One region of the Mesorhizobium ciceri biovar biserrulae genome, then DNA from elsewhere that is predicted to be linked to it. Evidence: riboswitches for the same ligand, from Rfam matches in the RefSeq annotation. Region 1 holds a riboswitch; the other holds the start of a gene.
The links. A riboswitch is a leader RNA that binds a small molecule or an ion and turns the genes downstream of it on or off. The one in region 1 is predicted to bind thiamine pyrophosphate.

Region 1 (7,080 bases):
TGCCGAGCCGCACCGAGCCGGCGTCCGGCTTCATCTCGCCGGTCAGCATTTTCAAGAGCGTGGTCTTGCCGGCGCCGTTCGGCCCGACCAGGCCAACGCGATCGCCGCGCTGGATGCGGGTCGAAAACGCCTTGACCACGGTGAGATCGCCAAAGCTCTTTTCGATGTTTTTCGCCTCGATCACCAGCTTGCCGGACTCGGTGGCGTCGCTCGCCACCATGATCGCCGACCCTTCGGCCCCGCGATGACCGCGAAAACGCTGACGCATGGTCTGCAACTCGCCGAGCCGGCGCATGTTGCGCTTGCGCCGCGCCGTCACGCCGTAGCGCAGCCAATGCTCTTCGCGAACGATCTGGCGACCGAGCTTGTGCTGCTCGCGTTCTTCTTCCTCCAGAACCAGGTCGCGCCATTCCTCGAAATGGCCGAAGCCCTTGTCCAGCCTGCGGGTCTGGCCGCGATCGAGCCAGACCGTGGCGCGCGACACGCGTTCGAGGAAGCGGCGGTCGTGCGAGATGACGATCAGCGCCGAGGAGGTGCGGATGAGTTCTTCTTCCAGCCATTCGATGACCGAGAGGTCGAGATGGTTGGTCGGCTCATCGAGCAGCAGGATATCGGGCTCCGGCGCCATGACGCGGGCAAGGGCGGCGCGCCTCGCCTCGCCGCCCGACAGGTCGTTCGGACGTTCCTCACCCGACAGGCCGAGATGCTCCATCAGATAGCTGGCGCGGTAGGGATCGTCGGCGGGGCCAAGCCCGGCCTCGACATAGGCGCGGACAGTGGCAAAACCTTCCATGTCGGGCATCTGCGGCAAATAGCGGACGGTCGCCGAAGGCTGGCGGAACACTTCGCCGTCCTGCGGCTCGATCAGGCCGGCGGCGATCTTCAGCAGGGTCGACTTGCCGGACCCGTTGCGGCCGACCAGTGCGATCTTGTCGCCGGCCGAAGCCGTCAAGGCGGCGCCATCGAGCAGCGGCGTGCCGCCGAAGGTCAGTTTTATCCCGTCGAGGTTGAGAAGGGGCGGGGCCATGTCAGCTTTCAGGTAAGGGATAGGGATGAGCGAGCAGCATCGCGCGGCCATGGCCGAGCGCGATTTCGAGGCGGCCCCCGGTCTTGTCGGACTTGACCTCGTTGGAAATGGTCAGCGACGAACCGAACGCCACCTTGACGTGAGCGAGCGGCCATTTGGCGCCGGTGACGGTCAGGCCGTCGAGCTCGGAAAAGCCGAGCACCGAGAACAGCGTGCCGTCGGCATAGTCGAAGCCGGCCGTTCCGCGCAGCAGGGGGATGCCTTCCTGAGCGCCGCTGGTCAAAAGCACGTCCGTTCCCGCCTCCGCCAGCCGCAGGGCGAGCGACAGATGCAGAAAAGCGTGGTCGGCGCGCTTGCCGCCAAAGGCGCCGGCCAGCACCAGGCGGGTCGCGCCGCGCTCCAGTGCCGCGGCGACGGCAAGTTCGCCATCGGTCTGGTCCTTTTCCGCCGGGAAGGTCCGGCGCGGCACGGAAGCGAGATCGTCCGGCAGGTTCGCCGGCACCGAATCGAAATCACCCACCCACAGCTCCGGCACGAGACCCAGCAACCGCGCATGACCGATGCCGGCGTCGGCGGCGATGACGCGGGAGCCTTTGACCTGACGGTCGAGCCGTGGCGTACGGATGAGATCGCCGCCAAGCAGGATGGTGAATGTGCTCATATTGTGTGGCCCTTACCAGCCCGGCACGGGAAACGGAAGGCGGCAAACTCCCGCTTGCATGGCGGATCGGCCCGGCCTATGTGTCGAAACGCTCTAACGGGGTGCCGGACGCGATCTTCGCGGACCGGCTGAGAGGCAGTCTCGCCAACCCGCTGAACCTGATCCGGTTTGTACCGGCGGAGGGATTAGACGTTTCGGACAGTCCGACGCCTCAATTCCTTTCAATTCAAACGAAGGAGGCGCCGATGCGCACGCTTTTATACGCTCTTGTTTCAGCAACGGTCGTGGCCTTGTCCGGGCCCGCCTTGGCCAAGGACAAGCTCACCGTCTACACCTATGAGAGTTTCACCGCCGACTGGGGTCCGGGTCCCGTGGTGAAGAAGGAGTTCGAGGCCGAATGCGGCTGCGACGTCGACTTCGTCTCGGTCGCCGATGGCGTCGCGCTGCTCAACCGCGTCAGATTGGAAGGCACATCGACCAAGGCCGATATCGTGCTTGGCCTGGATACCAATCTCACCGCCGATGCCAAGGCGTCAGGCTTGTTCGCGCCGCATGGCGCGGTGACGGATGTCAGTGTGCCGGGCGGCTGGAGCGACGACACGTTTGTCCCCTTCGACTACGGCTATTTCGCTGTCGTCTACGACACGCAGAAGATGAAGACGCCGCCGAAGAGCCTGAAGGAGCTGATCGAAGGCAGTGCCAACGACAAGATCGTCATCCAGGATCCGCGCACCTCGACGCCAGGCCTCGGCCTGCTTCTTTGGGTCAAGTCGGTCTATGGCGACAAGGCACCCGAGGCCTGGGCCAAGCTCAAGGCCAAGGTGCTGACCGTGACGCCGGGCTGGAGCGAGGCCTATGGGCTGTTCACCAAGGGCGAGGCGCCGATGGTGCTGTCCTACACGACGTCGCCAGCCTACCACATGGTCGCCGAGAACACGGAGCGCTACCAGGCGGCCTCCTTCGAGGAGGGCGAGTATCTGCAGATCGAGGTGGCGGGTATCACCACGACAGGAGCCAAGAATCCGCTGGCGGCCAAGTTCATGGCCTTCATGACCGGGCCGAAATTCCAGGATGCCATCCCCGAGACCAACTGGATGTTCCCGGCAGGCAAGACCGACAAGCCGCTCAATCCGGCCTTCGACAAACTGGTCAAGCCGACGAAGACCTTGCTGTTCAGCCCGCAAGAGGTCGCCGCCAACCGCAAGGCCTGGGTCGATGAATGGCTGGCGGCGATGAGCAAATAGGCAGCGCGATGGCGCCGGCGCATTCCACGGATTCCCGCGTCAGTGCCGGCATTGTCGCGCTCGCTGCAATCGCGCTGCTGATCGGCGGCGCGTTTGCTGGCCTGCTTTTCGAGGGCGCCCATGATTTCTCGGGCGCCTGGGCAGCCTTCGATCCCTATCTGCTTCGCGTCATTCGCTTCACGCTCTGGCAAGCGGTCCTGTCGACGCTGCTTTCGGTCATCCCGGGGCTGTTTGTGGCGCGCGCTCTGTCGCGGCATCCACGTTTCTTCGGCCGCGCCTTCATCCTGCAGATCTTCGCCGTGCCATTGGCGCTGCCGGCCATCGTTGCAGCGCTCGGCATCCTGGCGCTTTATGGCCGTGCCGGCTATTTCGCCGGCGTGCTTGCCGTTATCGGCGGCGGAAGCTGGCCGGGCATCTATGGCCTGTCCGGCATTCTCGTCGCCCATGTCTTCTTCAACCTGCCGCTGGCGACGCGGCTGTTCCTCGAGGCGCTGCAGACCATACCGGCCGACCAATGGCGGCTGGCGAGCCAACTCGGCATGGCGGCGCGGCCGGCGTTCCGGCTGATCGAATGGCCAACGCTGCGCGCCGCACTGCCCGGCGTCGCCGGGCTTGTGTTCATGCTCTGCATCACATCCTTCACGATCGTGCTGACGCTCGGCGGCGGGCCGGCCGCGACGACGCTTGAGGTCGGCATCTACCAGGCGCTGCGCTTCGATTTCGATCCCACGCGGGCCGTTACACTGACGCTGCTGCAGATCGCCTTGACCTTTATCGTGGTGCTGGCACTGACGCCGCTAGGCGCCAATGTGGTCGGCGACACCAATTTGCCGGTCGCGCAACGCCGCCATCTTTCGGTCAATCGGAGCGAGACCTGGTTGAACGCGCTACTCATCGTCCTGGCGCTGCTGTTCGTCGTCGGGCCGATGGCGGCAACCGTGATGGCCGGATTGAGTGCCGATCTCGCCCGCTTGGCCGGCGAGGCCACTGTCCGGCAGGCAACGCTGACCAGCGCGGCGCTCGCCTTCCTGTCGGCGCTGCTTTCGGTGATGCTGTCGCTGGCGCTGACCATGGCGCGGCGGGCACTGGCGCTGAACAGCCGGACTGGCCGCAAGACACTGCTCGAACATGCCGCCGATACCGGCGCCGGCTTTGTCCTGGTCGTGCCGCCGATCGTCGTCGGCGCCGGCTGGTTCCTGTTGTTGCGCCTTGTCGGCGATGTCTTCGCCCTCGCCCCGGTCATGGTCGTCACCGTCAACGCGGTGATGGCGATGCCGTTTGCGCTCCGCGCCGTGCGTCCCGCCTATGATGCAGCGAGCGAGCGTCACGAACGGCTCTGTGCACAGCTCGGCATTGCGGGCTGGAACCGGCTGATGCTGGTCGACTGGCCGTCGCTGCGGCGACCGCTCGCCACGGCCTTCGCTTTCGCCATGGCGCTGTCGCTCGGCGATCTCGGTGTCATTGCCTTGTTCGGCAGTGATTCCGTGCAGACATTGCCCTACCTTCTTCTGGCTCGGATGGGCAGCTACCGCACCGAGGATGCCGCCGGCCTCGCACTGCTGCTCGGCCTCGTCTGTCTCGCGTTGATCGTGGCGGCGCACTGGCTGGGAAGGGAGGAGGTCCGTGATGCGTGAAAAGGCGGCCAACGGGCTCGCGAAGGGCGCGCCGGTGCGGCTGGACAAAGTGTCGTTCAGCTATGGCAGCTATGGCGAGGCGCCGCTTGTTTTCGATGTCGAGTTTGCCGCGGCGACGATCACCGCCATCATGGGGCCGAGCGGTTCGGGCAAGTCGACACTGCTCAATCTGGTCGCCGGCTTCGAGACCCCACGGTCGGGCCGCGTGCTGGTCGGCGGTGTCGATGTCAGCGCCGAGCCGGCCTCGGCGCGGCCGGTGTCGATGGTGTTCCAGGAGAACAATCTCTTCGCGCATCTTTCCGTCGAGCAGAATGTCGGGCTCGGCCGCTCGCCATCCCTGCGGCTGACCGAGGCGGACCGCGCCGCGGTCGCCGAGGCGCTTGCGCGCACCGGTCTTGCGGGCAAGGAGAAACGCCTGCCGCGCGAGCTCTCCGGGGGCGAACGCCAGCGCGTCGCACTGGCCCGCGTGCTGGTGCGCGACCGACCGGTGTTGCTGCTCGACGAGCCCTTCGCTTCGCTCGGACCGGCTTTGCGCGACGAGATGCTGGACCTGGTTGCCGCCGTTCATGCCGAACGCGCCATGACAGTGCTGTTCGTCACCCACCAGCCGGAGGATGCACGCCGCATCGGCGAGCATATGGTGTTTGTCGACAATGGGTTGGTCGCTGCGACCGGCAAGGCTGATGATTTCTTTGCCGGGGCTGGTCCGGAGGCGTTCCGGCGCTATATCGGCGCGGGTGCCGGATATTCCACATCACGCGATGTTGCCCGGAAGCGGACATAATTTACGGTCAAACCGGCTCCAGGCGATGTGGCGTTTGCTTGCCATGACCGGGGGAGTGTGGCTAGGTCCGCCCTACCGGTCCGGCACAGGCCGTGATTTGCCTGCAGTATCCGGCGCCCGCCCCTGGGACGGGCCGCGGATACTGCAGCAGTTTGAGATGTGGCACGTGAGCATTCTGAAGATCGTCCCCGATTTTCAATGTCATGTGCCGGGAACCCGAAAGGAAGCCGTTCTGGCGATCGGCGCTAACACATTGGGAATGAAACCGCTGGCGCGCTTCCTCGCGCTGGCCGGCTTTGCCGTGGCGTTGGCAAGCTGCCAGATGTTCACGCCGCCGGAAGTTCAGGAATCCGGCTTCCAGCCTTCCGACAAGCCGATCACGGTGGACAATGTCGGCGCCAACAACAAGCTCGCCGAATTGGCCAGGGCGCAGCATCCGCGCATCCTGGCGACCTATGGCGGCGAATATTCCGATCCCAAGCTCGAGCGCATGGTCGCCAAGGTGGTCGGTAGTTTGACGGTGGTGTCCGCCAACCCGACACAGACCTATCGCATCACCATTTTGAATTCGCCCAATGTCAATGCCTTCGCGCTGCCGGGCGGCTATCTCTACATCACGCGCGGCCTCCTGGCGCTGGCCAATGATTCGGCCGAGCTTGCCGCTGTCATCGCGCATGAGATGGGCCACGTCACCGCCAATCACGGCTTGCAGCGCCAGCAACTCGAGGCAGAGGAAGGCCTGGCGACCAAGGTGGTTTCCGATGTGCTCGGCGACAGCCCGACCGCCAAGGCGGCGTTGATCCGCGGCAAGCTGAGGCTCGCGCAATTCTCGCGCAACCAGGAGCTGGAAGCCGACGCCATCGGCATCAAGTCGATCGGCGAGGCCGGCTACGATCCTTTCGCCGCCGGCCGCTTCCTGCAATCGATGTCGGCCTACACCGATTTCCGCTCGATCAGCGGCGCCACCGACGCCAGCCTCGACTTCCTGGCCACGCACCCCAATACGCCGCAGCGCATCGATCTGGCGCAGCGCCATGCCCGCCAGTTCGGCGCGCCGGGCGTCGGCACGCGCGACCGCGATTCCTTCCTCGCCGGCATAGACGGCCTGCTCTATGGCGACACGCCGGAAGAAGGCTATGTGCGCGGCGAAACCTTCCTGCATCCGGGCCTTGGCGTTTCGTTCACGGTACCGGACGGCTTCATCATCGACAATTCGGCGGCAGCGGTGACGGCCACCGGCCCCGGCGACATAGCGATCCGTTTCGATGGCGTGTCGATCGACAAGAACCGGGCGCTGACGGACTATATCCGCAGCGGCTGGGTGGCTGGTCTCGTCGACAGCAGCGTCAGGCAGGAAACCATCAACGGCAACGAGGCAGCGACCGCGCATGCCGGCGCCGAAGGCTGGCAGTTCGACATTGCGGTGATCCGCGCCGGCGGCCAGGTCTACCGGCTGCTGACCGCGGCCCCTTCGGCCAGCACGTCGCTGGACACAATCGCCCGCTCGGTCAGCGGCTCGTTCCGGATCCTGAGCGCTGCCGAAAAGGCGGCGCTGAAGCCGCTGCGCATCCGCGTCGTCACTGTCCAGCCTGGGCAGACGATGGGTTCGCTTTCGGCGCAGATGGTCGGCGTCGACCGTAAGCTCGACCTGTTCCGCGTCCTCAACGCGCTGTCGCCTGGTGCCGCGGTTTCGGCCGGCGACAAGGTCAAGATCGTCACGGACAAGTAGG
Region 2 (7,080 bases), 1.7 Mb from region 1:
AAAGGGGCATACATCAAGGTGATGGAGCCAGATCCTGATTCAATTTCACCAGGGGCAGGCTACGGGATCGACACCTCACGCGGTTCGACGAGGATGTCCGCCTCGATAGCGGCGTTGATGAACGCCGCTCTTGCCGCCGAGACTTCTTTCTTTCCCTCGAGCACGGCCAGACAGGCCTTGCGGGCAACCATATGCTTTTGCCCGGTCGCAACCGGCCAGCGGTTCAGCAGGATGTCGGCAGCCTGAGCGACCCGCTCCACGTTGAAGATTGAGTTTCGCGATCGGCCGAGCGCAATCCTGACCGGCTCATCGAAACGCTGATCTTGCACGATGCCACTCCCCAAAGTCGGCATTCATCGATTCGCGGCCTTCAACCCCGAGCAATGTGATAGGTTCTGCGCCAAAGGTGCAAGATGTCCGATTCCAGTGGCCAGAAAAATCCCAGGCTGATCGTCGTGGTCGCGTTCGATCGCGGTGAGGATGGCGAGTTGTTCCCAGCCTTTGGACCCGCCGACCAGCAGAGCGAGGATCGCGCCATACGCACCGCCAGGGCTCTGACGGCAAAGCATTCCGGCGTCATCGCCTGGAGCCGTGAGGCCGATCCGACGCTGGGCGAATATGGTCCGCCGAACACGCTCTTCGTCAGCGGTGACGTGCCTGACATGGAGTAGTCGACTGGCGCCAGCATCTGAACGCCTCGCCCATAGGGTTTGATGCGAGCCGGTTTTGCCTCGCCAGCAAGCAAAAGCCCGCTACGGTGAACCGGAGCGGGCCTTGGAGGAGGACAAGGGGTGGGACCCTCTCCTCTTGTTTCCACGGGGGGGGGTGTGGACCGCAATGACCATACGAAAGTTTTGCAGAGTGCAGGATCACAAGCCGGCTTGCCTGCATCACAATCCGGTGCACGCCGACATTGGGGCGCTCACGAGATTGCGATCAGTTGGCGATAACCCGGCTAGATGCACCCGAGTACGACAAGCACGATGACGATGAGCAGCACGAGCCCAAGGCCGCCGCCGCCATAAGAGCCGGCGCCGTAGGATTGAACGTCGCAGCTGCGATGTTCAAAAGACGAGCGCTCCAAAGGCCTACCGTTCCGCGATTGTGGCGGGCATCGCGCGCGGAAGAAGTCTCGCCAGCAACAGAAACGGCCATCCTGGTGATGGCAACCAGGATTTAATTCCGGCACGCCTGTGGACCGCAGAAAGCCCACCAGTGTGGCGGGCTTTCCGATCGGCCGGAGATGGCGAGAAGCCGATTGCAGAAGCAATTACGCGAGGTAGTGAGTTTCAGCTTCACAGAGAGAATACTGAAATTGAAGTGTGGTATATATATCTCAAAATTTCTGAAATAATAAAGTTGTAATATTAGTTTGCACAAACAATGCGCAGGTCTATTGACGATCAACGTTGCCAGTGTGGTTGCTGCGCGCCGGGGCGCTTGTCAAACGACGCCGTAGAACAGCCTGTAGTGGACGCGCTTCATATAGTCCCGGTACTCCGGCGTGGCGGCCAGCAGCGCCTCTTCACGCAGGATGCGGTGCACCTGGAAGAAGGTGATCACCGCGTAGACGGCTAGATTGTAGAAGGAAAAGGCCGATAGCAGGAACAGGACATGGCCGGCAAGATAGCCGGCATAGATCGGATGCCGCACCAGACGGTAGGCACCGCCCGTCATCACGCCGCGATTGCCCGGCAGAATGGCGAAAGAACGCCCCAGCGATATCTTTCCCCAGATCACGAACCCCAACGCCAGGGCCTGCAGCGGCGCCGCAACATGGACCGGGATGATGGCCACGCCCGGCTCCAGGTCGATGAAACCGACACCGAAGCTGGCGATCACGGAGACAACCACCGTGAGCGGGTTCCAGTCGCGAACCTTCGGCCGACGCGACAGAAGCAGCCAGGTAAAGGTCAGGATCTCGGAAATCGCCACCAGCGCCACATTGATGCGCGTCGGGTCGAGCATCAGGTGATACACGCCGCGGTAGACGAACATGCCCGCGAAGGCCAGCGCGCAGATCCGAAAGAAACCTTCGCGCAAATCCACCAGGATCTCACGCTTTCGGGCTGCGGACAGAATCGTGCCGTCACTGACGTGCGAAAGCGCCTCGCTTTTTGATATGAGCAATGCAGACACCCCAATGATCCCTCAGGGCGACCTTTGCACGCAACCATTGCCGGGCAGTTAATCAACAAGATCAGATCGGTCTTAAACTGGCTGTCGGGGAGCCAGGGCGCCACTTCCAGACGACCTGCTCCACGCGGTCGCCCAGAAAGACTGGCGACCCATGTCATTTGGTTTTGCCAGACTAGCTCAGATAGTCGTTGCGGAAATAGCTCCCGAAATCCGGGCGTCGAGCAACCAGCTTGCCGTCGGAATCGCGCAAAATGCCGGAGGCGAAGAGATAGTCGCCAATCGCTTCCATCTTGGCCGGATCCATCGTCCCGATGGCCCCGCTTTGGCTGCGTAGATAATGGCCGTCGATCAATGCCTTCAGCGAGGCGTGGATCAGCGCCGGATTGGTCAAGGCATCCTTGTTTGCAGCGATCAGCAGGGTTGCCGCATCGTCGGGGTGGTCGACAGCGAACTGGTAGCCGCGTCGCGTCGCCTGAACGAAGTCGGCCGCAGGCTTGGGATTGGCCTGGAGATAGGCTTCGCTCGAAGAGATTAGCGTCGTGTGCTCGTCAGGCACGCCATAATCGGCATAGACGAAGCTGCGCTGCTTGACGCCCCTGAGTTCGGCTTCGACACCCTCCCAGGTCGAGACTTCGAGCGTGAAATCGACCGACCCATTGGCCAGCGCCTCATAGGCTGAGGTGCCGAGCGTCACCGTCTCGAAATCGCCCTTGCCGCCGTCGTGGCGGATGATGGTCGATATCAGCGCGTTTTCCCAGGCACTGCCGAAGCCGCCATAGATCAAGCCGTCGAGGCTTCTTGGGCTTTTGATCTCGTTGCGTGCCGCATTGAAGACCACGCGGCCTGTTTCGGATTGCACCACCGCATAGACGCCCTTCAGATCCGCCCCGGCGGTTCTCTGGGTGAACAGGCTGATGGTGCCGTTGATGCCGAAATCGGCGACGCGGTTTGCGACCAGCGTGCCAGCACCGGTATCGCTGTAGGGCAGGATGTCGACCTCGAGTCCGGCCTCGCGATAAAACCCTTTGTCGCGGGCGACGAACAGTCCGATGTGGTTGGTGTTGACCGTCCAGTCGAGGGCGACGGTGACCTTTTGTGCCGCCGATTGTGCTCGAGCCCGACCCGTTCCGGCAATCAAGGGAAGGCCAGTGGCAAGGGTCAGCAACAAGGCCTGCCGGCGCGTGAAGTCAGTCATGATCGTGTCCTTTGGATGGATTGGGGTTGAGGATGATGTCGAGGATTTTGGCCTCGAGCGCGCTTGCCTGGCGCGCGGCATCGCCGCCAAGGCTGCGCGGGCGCGGCAACGGCACCCTGATTTCACGCACGATGCGGGCCGGGCGCGCCGACAGCACATAGATGCGGTCGGACAGGAACACGGCTTCGCGCACGTCATGGGTGATCAAGAGCGCCGTCCAGCGATGATGCCGCCACATCTGTTCGAGCCAGCGCTGCATGGCGGTGCGGGTCAGCGCATCGAGCGCGCCGAACGGCTCGTCGAGCAGGAGCATGTCGCGCTCCTGCACCACGGTGCGCAGCAAGGCCGCGCGCTGGCGCATGCCGCCGGACAGCTGCGCGGGAAAATGCCGCTCGAAGCCGGCAAGCCCGAATTCGGCAAACAACGGCGCAACGCGCGCCCGCGCCGCCTGTCTCCTCATACCTTGCACTTCGAGCCCGAGCGTCGTGTTGTCGAGGATGCGCCGCCATGGCATCAGCGCGTCGCGCTGCGGCATGAAGGCGAAGTGCCTGCCGTGGTCGTCGAGCCGCGCGCCGTCGAACAACATCTCGCCCTCGCCATGCTCGGCGCCGGTCAGAAGCTGGAACAGCGTCGACTTGCCGGCACCCGAGGGTCCAAGGATCGAGACGAACTCACCAGCGCCGACGCTGAGCGAAATATCGGCCAGCACGTCGAGCCCACCGAACGCCTTGTGCACATGCCGCAGTTCGAGCCGGCTCATCGCCAGGCCCCCTTCCCGGCAGTTTCCCTGCCGGCTCGCTCCCAGGGCATGGCAAGGCGCTGCAGCAACACGGTCAACCCGAACAGGACAAGGGTCACCGCCGCGCTGACACCGACGGCGGCAAGAACCAGATCAGGACGGAAATTGTTTTTGGCGTTGAGCATGTAGATGCCCAGTCCCTTTGCGGCACCGGCATACTCGGCGAAGATGGCGCCGACCACCGCATAGGTGATGGAGATCCTCAACCCGGCAAAGAAGTAAGGCAGCGCCGAAGGCAGTCGCGCGAGCAGGAAGATGCGCCAGCGCCCTGCCCCCATGGCGCGCAGCATTTGCCCGATCTCGGCCTCGGTCGCCTCATAGCCTTCGACCAATGCGACCAGCATCGGAAAGAAGGTGACCAGCGCCACCAGCATGATCTTGGGCGCCAGCCCGAAGCCGAACCACAGCACCACCAGCGGCGCGACCGCCACCAGCGGCAAGGTCTGGCTGACGATGAAGACGGGAAACAACGCACGCCGCAGCGGCTGGAAGAAGTCGACCAGCATCGACAGCACGAAGGCGGCGCTGAGCGAACAGGCAAAGCCAAGAAGCGTGGCACGGATGGTCGGAACGGCATTGTCGGTCAGCGCCTCGCGATTGAGCATCGCTTGCTCGAAGACGCGTGACGGCGCCGGCAGTATCGTGGCCCTGATGCCGGAATAGGCGGCATAAAGCTCCCACGCCATCAGGAGCAAACCGGCCGAGATCATGGCCGGCATTGCCTTGACGAGAAAGCTCGCGATCGGGCGCGAAGCGACTGATGATGAGACCACGGGAGATAACCTTTGACGGCCGCGAGAGCGGCGCGGCTTCAGACGGCCGACGGGCTGTTGGCCGAGACCGTGACGTCGAGGGTTACGTGGCCAGCGCCCGGTCCGAAACGGCAGAAAGCCTCGTCCAGCGCCGAAAAGATCGCACCGGCGTCACCGCGCAGTTTCGTGCAGAAATGCTTGGAGCGCTCATAGACGCCGGACTGCTTGAGAAAGTCTATGCAGCCGTAGATCTCGTCCATGTGGTCGTCTGTGCCCATCACATAGAGCGAGAACTGCGCCGCCGCCGGCTGGCCGGTGGCAGCAGCATTGCGCACCGCCGCGATGGCCGCGTCCTTGCGCGCGCCGAGTGGACCGACGGGCCCGCCAAACGCATCGGAGCGGCAGATCGGATCGTCCGGCTCGCCAGGGCAGCCGCGCGAGATGGTGGCCGACAACACGCAATGTTTGCCGCTGCGTGCCGCCGCCACGAAGAGGTCGCGCATGGCAGGAAACAGCACTTCGGGCGGCCCGACCAGCAAGGTCGAGATGTCGTCGGTCTCGATCCTGAGTTTGTCGCGCCAGGGATCGAGCGCACCGAGCGCGCCAAGGATGACACCGACGAAATCGTCGGTCATGGGATATAGGGAAATCTGTGCGCCTGAAAACATCGCCCGCCTCGCTCCGCTGGTATTACCCAGATCAGCTTCTAGGGTCTGTGGGCTTGCCGCCCCCGTCTCAGCCCCGACCGTACGGAGCACCCCTGTGGATGTGCGCCTTAAAGCATCATTCGAGTTGAAGGAAAAGCCGTTTTTTTATCGCACTGCGCCAAAAGCATTGCGCCAGGGCGGGAGCGGTTGGCTCTGCCGGCGCGAGAATTTATCGGGAACCTTCACCAGGCCGCGAGGTTGTCCCACCAGTCGCTACGCGACGAGTTCACAGACAATGGAGACAAACCATGTTCATGAAAATCCTCGCAGCTTCGGCGCTCACCATTGGCCTGGCGACATCGGCCATGGCGCAGAGCAATGGCACAAGCGGCACCGACGGATCCGGCGGCAGCGGCAAGTCGGTCACCGTCGACCCAAATACGCCGGCTTCGCCGAACACGGTAGACCCCGGCACGACCAACAGTACGACGGCAGCACCGGGCGCCACGAATTCAAACGCGGATGAAAATTGCCCTGCCCATCCGCAGGGCGCACAGCCCGATGCCAGTGGAACGTCGCCGGGCACCACCGCGCCGACAGTTAATGACAACCATTGCGGCAAGTAGGAATTGCAATGAAAAGAAGCCGCGGAGCGAGCGCTCCGCGGCTTCTCAAATCCTGTCGTATCAGTGTATCTACGGCACCGCTTTTTCCCGAACCGGCAGCTTCCACCCCGGCCTGACGAAGTGGCAGGTGTATCCGTTGGGATATTTCTCCAGATAGTCCTGATGCTCGGGCTCGGCTTCCCAGAAGGGGCCAACGGGTGCGACTTCAGTGACGACCTTGCCCGGCCACAGGCCCGAGGCATCGACATCGGCGATCGTGTCCTCGGCGATGCGCTTCTGTTCGTCGCTGGTGTAGTAGATAGCCGAGCGATAGCTCATCCCGACATCGTTGCCCTGACGGTTGCGGGTCGTCGGATCGTGGATCTGGAAGAAGCGTTCCAGCAGCGTGCGATAGCTTATGATGGCCGGATCGAAATTGATCTCGATGGCTTCGGCATGGCTGCCGTGGTTGCGGTAGGTGGCGTTGGGCACGTCGCCGCCGCTGTAGCCAACACGGGTGGAAATGACGCCGGGATAGCGCCGTATCAAATCCTGCATACCCCAGAAGCAGCCACCGGCAAGGACTGCGCGTTCGGTCGAAGTCGCCATATCACGTCTCCTCAAAGGCAAGTTTGTCTGGACATAGATGGGCATTGTCACCTGCTTCGTCCAGCGGACCGGCGGATCTGCTTCAGTTGCTCGGTCGGGCGAGGCCGTCGATAGCACCCGGCAACTGCCGCGCGCCAGGCGGAATGGCTGCGAAGCTGATCGCCACCGGCGGCGCCTTGAGCGACCAGTCGAAAAGAACGGTTTTGACCGGGATGTCGCCCACCCACGCCTGCAGATAAGATGGCACATCGCGCCCGGGCCAGACCAGCAATATGCCATGCTCGCGCAGCCGCTCCTTGGTGATCCAGGGGGCGTACTGCATGTTCAGTTCGGT

Region 2: another riboswitch for thiamine pyrophosphate. It lies ahead of A4R29_RS18585 (YkoF family thiamine/hydroxymethylpyrimidine-binding protein); the one in region 1 lies ahead of thiB (thiamine ABC transporter substrate binding subunit).

What each region holds. Positions count from the first base shown of each region.
Region 1 covers NZ_CP015064.1:5,698,709-5,705,788, reverse strand. Annotated here, with positions in the region: gene A4R29_RS26915 (ABC-F family ATP-binding cassette domain-containing protein) at 1-1,027, opposite strand, end outside; gene A4R29_RS26910 (thiamine diphosphokinase) at 1,029-1,688, opposite strand; TPP riboswitch at 1,776-1,890, shown strand; gene thiB (thiamine ABC transporter substrate binding subunit) at 1,934-2,932, shown strand; gene thiP (thiamine/thiamine pyrophosphate ABC transporter permease) at 2,941-4,566, shown strand; gene thiQ (thiamine ABC transporter ATP-binding protein) at 4,559-5,350, shown strand; gene A4R29_RS26890 (M48 family metalloprotease) at 5,610-7,079, shown strand.
Region 2 covers NZ_CP015064.1:3,973,429-3,980,508, forward strand. Annotated here, with positions in the region: gene A4R29_RS18555 (DUF982 domain-containing protein) at 60-329, opposite strand; gene A4R29_RS18560 (hypothetical protein) at 414-671, shown strand; gene A4R29_RS18565 (methyltransferase family protein) at 1,444-2,139, opposite strand; gene A4R29_RS18570 (ABC transporter substrate-binding protein) at 2,312-3,334, opposite strand; gene A4R29_RS18575 (ABC transporter ATP-binding protein) at 3,327-4,094, opposite strand; gene A4R29_RS18580 (ABC transporter permease) at 4,091-4,852, opposite strand; gene A4R29_RS18585 (YkoF family thiamine/hydroxymethylpyrimidine-binding protein) at 4,945-5,553, opposite strand; TPP riboswitch at 5,544-5,657, opposite strand; gene A4R29_RS18590 (hypothetical protein) at 5,841-6,158, shown strand; gene msrA (peptide-methionine (S)-S-oxide reductase MsrA) at 6,228-6,746, opposite strand; gene A4R29_RS18600 (glycosyltransferase family 39 protein) at 6,829-7,080, opposite strand, start outside.